3 regions of the Streptomyces sp. NPDC001816 genome follow, and region 3 is predicted to be linked to each of the others. Evidence: riboswitches for the same ligand, from Rfam matches in the RefSeq annotation. Region 3 holds a riboswitch; each other region holds the start of a gene.

Region 1 (3,269 bases), on a different contig from region 3:
GACCTCACCGAGGAGCAGGAAGAACGGCTCGGTCTGACCCTGATGCTGCTCCACGACCGGATGTCCGAACTCTGCGACCACTACGGCCTCACGCTCGCCGACCTCAACATCGACCTGGGACCACTGGGGACGCTGCTTCCCCCGTGAAGGCTGCGTCGGTCGCCGTTGTGCACCCTCGTACGGCCCTGAGACGGCCCGAGGCTCGGCCTGTTGGATGGGCTCTGACGTCACAGCTCAGGATGCCGGTGGAGCACGGTCGTGCCACGCTGGGAGAGGTTGCGCCGCTCCGAGCGTTCGGTGGACGCATGGCCCTGCCACACAAGGACTCCGACATGGCCCGTGACGCCGTCCCACTCAGAACGGCCAATGCGAACCCACGGCCGTGGCACGCAGCCGCGTCGGGTACGACCGTCCTCGCAGCAGCACTGATGATCTTCGGTGTGCGGCACTGCACAAGCACGGTCTTGATCACTGACGCCAGGTAGGTGGCCCATCTGGTCGTCTTGGCCGAGTCAGGCTGCTGTGGCTACGCGTGCTGGTGGCGGCGCGGTGGTGAAGGGGCGGTTGTCGCGAAGAAGAGCCCACAGAACGGCGGCGCGGCGGCGTGCGAGGGCGATGACGGCGGCGCGGCTGGGTGCGGAAGGCATCGCTGATCTGCCGGTCGAGCTGCTTCAACCGGCACCTGTCTGTGTCAAGCGGTTCGGGCAGCCTCCGTGCTTCGGCAGTCGCGGATGAGCTGGCGACAGATCACATCCGGGCGGGACCGGGCGAGTCGTCAACCGCGGGTGATGCTCGTTCATGCCGCCCTCGTCGCAGGCAACGCCCAGGCGATTGATGAACGCCGGCTCGCTGCATGCCAGGACCCGCCGCAACTGCTCCCGCCACTGCGTGTAGTAGGCACCTGCGTCGGGTCGTTGTGCTGCCATGCCGAGATCAACGAGTGTCGGCGGGCAAGAGGTTGTACGCCGGACGGGCAGAGTCCTGACGTCGGTTGCGGCACCTGGCCGCGGGCGCCGACCGGATCAGGTGCCGGCCGGTGGGGTGGAGCGCAGGGCGAGCAACGCGATGTCGTCGGTGCTGTCGGCGCCGAGCCCCCTCAGCAGTTCGTCGCAGAAGACGTCCAGGGGCTCGCGGGCGAGGGCGGCGGCGTGCTGGCGCAGCCGGGTCAGCCCGTGGTCGAGGGATTCGCCGCGGCGCTCGATCAGTCCGTTGGCGAACAGCAACACGGTGGAATGGGCGGGCAGCTCGTCGATGGCGGTCGGGCGCCGGTGCTCGGCATCCATGCCGATCAGCAGCCCCGCGCCCGTCTCCAGAGGACTCTGCCTCCTCCTCCCGGTGCCCTCGGCGCTCTGAGGTTGAGCAGGACGACGTCACATGTAGAGCCGCGCCCTGCCTGGTCGCGGCCCGTCCGCGAGTCGGTCTCCCGCTCGCGGGCCCGCTGCGCCCCTGGCTGAGGAGTCCGCGGTCGCGGCTCCAACCCTTCGGCGTGGAGATAGGGGGTCCGACAGCAAAGATGCCCAACACTTTCCGAGTTGGGCATCAGGTCCGTGCGCGCGCTGTCCCGGTGCCCTGCCGAAGGACCCGGCCAGGCGCCGGGTTCGTTCGGGCAGGCAGGTCCTCGGATTCTCCGGCCAGGGAGGTACACCGTTGTGGGACAGTTCCGGATTCTCACCGGATTTCCCTGCGACTGCTCGACTCGACTGTACCGCTGGCCCGGCGAGGTGCGCGGGACCACCGTCGGCGGTCTTGCACCGCCTCGTGCCACCGTGCGTGGTGACGGCAGGAACCGTTCGTCTTACTGATCATTTCAGAATGAAGTGCTTGGCCAGACGGTTGTGCGCTGCGAACATGCGATCTCCACTGGGCAGTGGAGGACCCAGCACCTGATGACGCAGTGTCGGCTCTGGCGGCTCGCATAGGCTGGCCGGTCTCATCCGACGCACCGCGACGAGGATCAGCCCATGTGCAGCAGCACCAGGATCCGCCTGATAGAGCCCGCCGATGCCGCCCCGATCGCCGCGCATAGAGTGCGGGACTTCGAGGCTTTCCGGCCGTGGGAACCGGCCCAGCCGGCCGACTTCTTCACCCCGGAGGGCCAGGCGGAGCGGATCGACAGGCTGCTGGCCGGATACCGGGCCGGCGCGGCCTGGCCGGGTGTGGTACTCGCCGACGACCGGGTGATCGGGCAGGTCACCGTCGGAGGCATTCTGCCGCAGCCCCACCTTCGCCGCGGTTCCGTTGGTTACTGGATCGCCAGCGTCGCCCAAAATCAAGGGCACGCCGGGCGCGCCGTCGGGCTTGTACTCCAGGTGATGACGGACGAACTCGGGTTGCACCGCGCTGAGGCGTCCACCAATCTGGAGAATCTGCCGTCGCAACGGGTGCTGCGCCGCAACGGGTTCAGCCCGTACGGCGTCGCACACTCCTCGATCTTTCTCGACGGGAGCTGGCGGGATGGGCTGCTGTGGGAGCGGGTCCTGGGCGACTGACTGATCGTTTCACAACGAGGTCTGCAGGCGGCGGAGGCATATGAGGCTGCAGGCCAGTTCGAGCAGGCCGTGATGGAGGTCAGCACGTCTTTCGTAGCGGATGCGGAGTCGTTTGAACTGGTGAAGCCAGGCGAAGGCGCGCTGGACTACCCAGCGGACCTTGCCCAGTCCGGAGCCGTGGGCGGCATCGCGTCGGGCGATCACGGGTTTGATGCCGCGTTTCCACAGCAGGCGGCGGTACTTGTCGAAGTCATAGCCCCGGTCGGCGTACAGTCGCCGGGGCTTGCGCCGAGGGCGTCCCCGCAGGCCCCGGATCGGGGGAACCGCGTTCAGCAGGGGCAGAAGCTGGGTGACGTCGTGCCGGTTGCCGCCGGTGAGCGTGACGGCGAGCGGGGTTCCGTGCCGGTCGACGATCAGACATCCGATGGGGTTAAGCGGTCAAGCTGCGGCAGTGAGGATGGGCTCGGGGCGGGAGGGGAAGGCGATGGTTTCGTCGTAGTGGACTTGTTTGTCGAGGCAGTGGTGCAAGCACCCGATCATGCGGTTGAAGAGATTTCGCAGGGCTGAGATGTGCCGGTCGCCGGTGGTGCGTCTGCGGTCGTAGTGAGCCCTGGCGCCGACTGAGGCCGTCAGGGACGCGAACGACCAGACGTAGCCGGCAGCAGCGAGACGCTGGTTCTTGATCCGGCGGGCCCTGACGGAGACGCTCTTGCCGGATGCCCGGGTCACTGGTGCTGCTCCGGCGTAGGACTTGAGGGCCCTGGCATCGGCAAAGCGGGA
Region 2 (3,269 bases), on a different contig from region 3:
CATCTTCGCCAAGGCCGGCGAGAAGTTCACGAAGGCGGGTGCGGGCGGGCTCGTACCGGCCCCCGCGGGCCAGTGGACGTACGCCACGCTGGCGCTCGGTTCGGCGCTCGCGCTGTTCATGTACCCGCACTCGATCACCGCGACGCTCTCGTCCAGGAGCCGTGAGGTGATCCGGCGCAACACCACGATCCTGCCGCTGTACTCGCTGATGCTGGGCCTGCTCGCGCTGCTCGGCTTCATGGCGATCGCGGCCGGGGTGAACGTCACCAACGGGCAGTTGGCGATTCCGCAGCTGTTCGAGGACATGTTCCCGGACTGGTTCGCGGGCGTGGCGTTCGCGGCGATCGGCATCGGCGCCCTCGTGCCCGCGGCCATCATGTCCATCGCGGCGGCGAACCTCTTCACCCGCAACATCTACAAGGACTTCATCAGGCCGGACGCCACGCCGAAGCAGGAGGCCCAGGTCTCCAAGCTCGTGTCGCTGCTGGTCAAGGTCGGCGCCCTGGTCTTCGTGCTCACCATGGACAAGACGGTCGCCATCAACTTCCAGCTGCTGGGCGGCATCTGGATCCTGCAGACCTTCCCGGCCCTGGTCGGCGGCCTGTTCACCCGCTGGTGCCACCGCTGGGCGCTGCTGGCCGGCTGGGCGGTCGGCATGGTCTACGGCACGTTCGCCGCGTACGGGGTGGCCTCGCCGACGCAGAAGCACTTCGGCGGCAACTCCAAGGAGATCCCGGGCATCGGTGAGATCGGCTACATCGGCCTCACGGCCTTCGTGCTGAACGTCGCCGTCACGGTGGTCCTGACCTTCGCGCTGAAGGCCCTGAAGGCCCCCGAGGGCATCGACGAGACCCGCCCCGAGGACTACACGGCGGACGCGGGCGACGCGGGGGTCCAGGCGGAACTGACGCCGAATGCAACCCCCTAGGCACCCGCAGCGGGCCGCCGACAACAAGCACCACGGCGGCCCGCTGTTGACCCTCTGAAGCCGTCACGACACGCAACAGACACAACATCTGGGGGTGACACCACAACCCGGCACTAGATGTATGCTCATCCTCGCTGTCGCCGCAGGGGAATCCGGTGCGAATCCGGAACTGTCCCGCAACGGTGTACTTGCGTGCTTCCGCACGCCTGTTCAGTCCGAGGACCTGCCGTCAGCGCGCGCCCGGCCGTCCGGTCCGGGTGCCTTCAGACGTCCGGGCCTCGTGGAGTGGGCCGGTGGACGCGACGCCGTGCGCGCTCGTGCTGCCCCTGCCCTCCGCCAGGCCCTGTGCCGAGCGAGGGAGAGCCCCACGTGACCATCGCGCCAGCCGACCCGGCTTCAGCCGTCCAGGCGACCGCAGCTCCGGTGGAGACCGACGGTCCCGGTGCCGCGCTGCTGCGGACCCTGACCGAGCTGACCGCCGACCTCCCCGACGCCGACCCCGGCCGGGTCGCCGCGGCCGCGCTGCGGGGCCGGTCCGCCCGGGCCGACGAGGCGGAGTTGCGCGAGCTGGCCACGGAGGCGGCCGCCGGCCTCATCTCCGACGACCCCGCCTACTCCCGGCTGGCCGCCCGGCTGCTGACCATCTCGATCCGCGCCGAGGCCGCCTCGCAGGGCGTGACGTCCTTCACCGAGTCCGTCGCCGTGGGCCACCGCGAGGGCCTGGTCGCCGACCGCACGGCGGAGTTCGTACGGCTGCACGCCGAGCGTCTGGACACGCTGATCGACGCGGACGGCGACGACCGCTTCGGCTACTTCGGCCTGCGCACCCTGCACAGCCGCTACCTGCTGCGCCACCCCCTCACCCGCCAGGTGATCGAGACGCCCCAGCACTTCATGCTGCGCGTCGCCGCGGGTCTCGCCGAGGACGACACGACCCGCTCCGTCGACGAAGTCGCCGCGCTCTACGGGCTCATGAGCCGCCTCGACTACCTGCCCTCCTCCCCCACGCTCTTCAACTCCGGCACGCGGCACCCCCAGATGTCGTCCTGCTACCTCCTCGACTCCCCGCTGGACGAGCTGGACTCCATCTACGACCGCTACCACCAGGTCGCCCGGCTCTCCAAGCACGCCGGCGGCATCGGTCTTTCGTACTCCCGCATCCGCAGCCGCGGTTCGCTGATCCGCGGCACCAACGGGCACTCCAACGGCATCGTCCCGTTCCTGAAGACCCTGGACGCCTCGGTGGCCGCCGTGAACCAGGGCGGAAGGCGCAAGGGCGCGGCCGCGGTGTACCTGGAGACCTGGCACTCCGACATCGAGGAGTTCCTGGAGCTGCGCGACAACACCGGTGAGGACGCCCGCCGTACGCACAACCTCAACCTCGCGCACTGGATCCCGGACGAGTTCATGCGCCGGGTCAACGCCGACGAGCAGTGGTCGCTGTTCTCCCCGGCGGACGTGCCGGAGCTGGTCGACCTGTGGGGCGAGGAGTTCGACGCCGCGTACCGCAAGGCGGAGGCGAACGGGCTCGCGAAGAAGACCATCCCGGCCCGTGACCTGTACGGCCGCATGATGCGCACCCTCGCGCAGACCGGCAACGGCTGGATGACCTTCAAGGACGCCGCCAACCGCACCGCCAACCAGACGGCCGAGGCGGGCCACGTCGTCCACTCCTCGAACCTCTGCACGGAGATCCTGGAGGTCACCGACGACGGCGAGACGGCGGTCTGCAACCTGGGTTCGGTCAACCTCGGTGCCTTCGTGCAGGGCGGGGACATCGACTGGGAGCGCCTCGACGAGACCGTCCGCACGGCCGTCACCTTCCTCGACCGCGTGGTCGACATCAACTTCTACCCGACCGAGCAGGCGGGCCGCTCCAACGCCAGGTGGCGTCCGGTGGGCCTGGGTGCGATGGGTCTGCAGGACGTCTTCTTCAAGCTGCGCCTGCCCTTCGACTCCGCCGAGGCCAAGGCCCTGTCGACACGGATCGCCGAGCGGATCATGCTCGCCGCGTACGAGGCCTCCGCCGACCTGGCCGAGCGGGGCGGCGCGCTGCCGGCCTGGGAGAAGACCCGCACCGCCCGCGGTGTCCTGCACCCCGACCATTTCCCGAGCGTTCGCCTGACCTGGCCCGAGCGCTGGGCGGCCCTGCGCGAGCGGATCGCCGCGGTCGGCATGCGCAACTCGCTGCTGCTGGCGATCGCCCCGACCGCCACCATCGCGTCCATCGCGGGCGTGTACGAGTGCATCGAGCCGCAGGTCTCCAACCTGTTCAAGCGCGAGACGCTGTCCGGCGAGTTCCTGCAGGTCAACTCCTACCTGGTGCAGGACCTCAAGGAGC
Region 3 (3,269 bases):
CGGTCGATGTCGCCCACCACCAGCACGGGCAGCCGCGCGTTCCGCGCGATCCCCATGTTCACGATGTCGGTGCGCCGCAGATTGATCTCCGCGGGCGAACCGGCCCCCTCACAGATCACCGCGTCATACGTGCCCCGCAACTCGGCAAGACAGTCCAGCACCGTGCCGAGCAGCCGCTGTTGGCGCCCCCCGTGGTACCCGCGCGCGCTCAGCTCGCCCACCGGCTTGCCGAGCAGCACCACCTGACTGCTCTGCTCGCCACCGGGCTTGAGCAGCACGGGGTTCATCAGCGCGGTCGGCTCGACACGGCAGGCCTGGGCCTGCATGGCCTGAGCCCGCCCGATCTCTGCACCCTCCCGGGTCACGAACGAGTTGAGGGACATGTTCTGCGCCTTGAAGGGCGCGACCTTGACGCCCTGGCGCACCAGCCACCGGCAGATCCCGGCCGTCACGACGCTCTTGCCGGCGTCGGAGGTGGTGCCGGCGACGAGCAGACCACCGTTCACTTGCCACGTCCCTTCACGAGTCGGCGCGCGGCGACCGTGACGCCGAGCGCGAGCAGGCCGACCCGGCGGGAGAGCCGTACGGCCCGGTCGATGTCGGTGACCCGGACCGCCCGCCCGGTGTCCCCGCCCAGTACGGGCCGGTGTTCGACGCGCCCGCCGTAGGAGAGCGTCCCGCCCAGCCGCACGCCGAGGGCACCCGCGAACGAGGCCTCGACGGGCCCGGCGTTGGGACTCGGGTGCTTGCGGGCGTCCGCCCGCCAGGCACGCAACGCGCCGCGGGGGTCCGGTCCGGCCGCGGCGGCGAGCACGGCGGTCAGCCGCGCCCCCGGCCACCCGACGACGTCGTCGAGCCGGGCGGAGGCCCAGCCGTAGCGCCGGAAGCGGGCCGACTTGTGCCCCACCATCGCGTCCAGGGTGTTGACGGCCCGGAACCCGAGCAGCCCCGGCACCCCGCCCACCGCACCCCACACCAGCGCACCCACCACGGCGTCGGAGGTGTTCTCGGCGACGGACTCCACGACCGCTCGGGCGATCCCGTCGGCGTCGAGGGCCTGCGGATCCCGCCCGCACAGATGCGGCAGCCGCGCCCGGGCCGCCTCGACGTCCCCGGCCTCCAGCGCGCGCCCGACGGTCCGTGCCTCCCGGGCGAGCGAAGTACCGCCGACCACGGCCCAGGTGGCGGCGGCGGTCAGCGCGACGGAAGCGACGGGGGAGCGGCGCACGGCCCGCTCGGCCACGGCCCCCAGCGCGACGGCGCCTCCGGCGCACACGACGGTGTGCAGCGCACCCCAGCCGCGGTGGTCGTGCCACAGCGCGCGCTCCACGGCGGCGGCAGCCCGCCCGAACGCGGCGACCGGATGCCCGCGGCGCGGATCGCCGAGGACCAGGTCGCCGACGAGGCCGGCGGCGGCGCCGTACGCGTAGAAGCGATCGGCACCCATCGGCTCAGCCGGCCGTCGGGGCAGGCAGGGCCTGGTTACTGAACCTCAATCGGCAGCCGCGCATGGCGATATGTCCTCACTCAGGGTGTCCACGCCCTGGTTCGACGAGACCGGCGGTGAGAGTTCCTGGCTCCCGGGGATTTCTTCCCCGGTGACAGTGGCGGGACCGCGCCGGATTCGCACCGGCTTCCTCTCCTGCCGCCGTACATGGCCCGGGCAGTCCACCACGCGCCCGGAAGGGCCGTCAACTTGCCTTTGACCTGGGAAGCCGGACTGTGCTGAGGCCCACATCGCCGGCCCGCCGGGCAGCGCCGAGCGACCGGGTTGCGGTGAATTCCGCTCCCTCGGACGGCATTCGGGGATCCCGCTCGCGCTCACGGACCGTGATCGCCTGCAAGAGCGCGTACGTCGCGTACGTCTTATACGGGATGCAACGGTCGCGGGGCCGCGGCGGACACACGTCCGCCCTGTCGCTCCGACTGAATCGGTGCCGACAGGGCGGACGATGGAGAATTCGGCGTCAGGGCTTCGCCACGATCAGATAGATCCCGTACGCCACCGCGGCCGCACAAGCCGCGAAGCACACGTACGCACCGGTCACGGCCAGCGCCGCGGACCCACCCTGCGCCGTGGCCTTCTCGCGGCGCGAGAGGCCGTTGACGCCGAGGGTGAACAGCGCCACCAGGCCCACCGTGAACGCGAGGCTGACGCCGAAGACGGAGCCGAGAGCCGCCCAGTCGATCTTCATGGGGATGCTTCCTTCAGTTTCCGGGCGGTCAGACTGCGGCGGCCGGCGGAGTCGCCGGAGCCGGTTCGGTGGTGGCCTGGGCCGGGATCGTGACCGACAGGTCCTCGGCGACGATGCCCGCGGGCGGCGGGGTCACCGCGGCGATGGCGGTGGTCACCACGCCGGCCGGCTCCACCGTGTCGTCGACGACGTTGGTGTGGTCGACGACCTCGCGGCGGGAGATCTTCCAGATGGCGGCGCTGGCGCCGACCAGGAAGACGGCGACGGCGGCGGTGCCCCAGTCACCCAGGTCCATGACGGACTCGGCGCCCGCGCCGACCAGCGCGGCGGCCGGCAGGGTCAGCGCCCAGGCGATGAACATGCGGGTCGCGGTGGACCAGCGGACCACACCGCCCTTGCGGCCCAGACCCGCACCCATCACCGAGCCGGAGACGACGTGGGTGGTGGAGAGGGAGAAGCCGAGGTGCGAGGAGGCCAGGATGGCCGTGGCCGCGCTGGTCTGGGCGGCGAAGCCCTGTCGCGGCTCGAGGTCGGTCAGGCCCTTGCCCATGGTGCGGATGATCCGCCAGCCGCCGATGTAGGTGCCGAGCGCGATCGCCAGACCCGCGGAGAGGATCACCCAGGTGGGAGGGTTGGAGTCGGGGGCGATGGCGCCGCCCGCGACGAGGGCGAGGGTGATGATGCCCATCGTCTTCTGCGCGTCGTTGGTGCCGTGGGCGAGGGAGACCAGACCGGCGGAGGCGATCTGACCGGCGCGGTAGCCCTTGCGGGTGGCCTCGCCGTCGGCGTTCTTGCCGATGCCGTAGGAGAAGCGGGTGGCCAGCATCGCGGCGAGACCCGCGACGATCGGCGCGGCGACCGCCGGGAGCAGCACCTTGGTGACGAGCACGTCACTGTGGACGGCCCCGAAGCCAGCGGAGGCGACGGTGGCGCCGATCAGGCCGCCCATCAGGGCGTGCGAGGAGCTGGACGGCAGTCCCACCAGCCAGGTCAGCAGGTTCCAGAGGATCGCGCCGACCAGGGCGGCGAATATGACCTCGGGACGGATGCCGTTCTCATCGACAAGGCCCTTGG

Evidence for each region. Region 3 has a riboswitch for cobalamin ahead of ACFYZZ_RS35685 (cobalamin biosynthesis protein). Riboswitches for the same ligand answer to the same signal wherever they lie in the genome.
Region 1: linked by a shared signal. The riboswitch ahead of ACFYZZ_RS10730 (SpoIIE family protein phosphatase) and the one ahead of ACFYZZ_RS35685 (cobalamin biosynthesis protein) in region 3 are both predicted to bind cobalamin.
Region 2: linked by a shared signal. The riboswitch ahead of ACFYZZ_RS28095 (ribonucleoside-diphosphate reductase subunit alpha) and the one ahead of ACFYZZ_RS35685 (cobalamin biosynthesis protein) in region 3 are both predicted to bind cobalamin.

Annotation. Positions count from the first base shown of each region.
Region 1 covers NZ_JBIATY010000002.1:1,020,433-1,023,701, forward strand. The annotation lists gene ACFYZZ_RS10725 (gas vesicle protein K) at 1-147, shown strand, start outside; gene ACFYZZ_RS10730 (SpoIIE family protein phosphatase) at 1,023-1,283, opposite strand; cobalamin riboswitch at 1,592-1,725, opposite strand; gene ACFYZZ_RS10735 (GNAT family N-acetyltransferase) at 1,962-2,489, shown strand; partial or broken gene ACFYZZ_RS10740 (IS5 family transposase) at 2,499-2,906, opposite strand; gene ACFYZZ_RS10745 (IS110 family transposase) at 2,928-3,269, opposite strand, start outside.
Region 2 covers NZ_JBIATY010000008.1:187,661-190,929, reverse strand. The annotation lists gene mctP (monocarboxylate uptake permease MctP) at 1-928, shown strand, start outside; cobalamin riboswitch at 1,030-1,174, shown strand; gene ACFYZZ_RS28095 (ribonucleoside-diphosphate reductase subunit alpha) at 1,298-3,269, shown strand, end outside.
Region 3 covers NZ_JBIATY010000013.1:63,954-67,222, reverse strand. The annotation lists gene ACFYZZ_RS35690 (cobyric acid synthase) at 1-506, opposite strand, end outside; gene ACFYZZ_RS35685 (cobalamin biosynthesis protein) at 503-1,447, opposite strand; cobalamin riboswitch at 1,547-1,689, opposite strand; gene ACFYZZ_RS35680 (hypothetical protein) at 1,968-2,195, opposite strand; gene ACFYZZ_RS35675 (anion permease) at 2,224-3,269, opposite strand, start outside.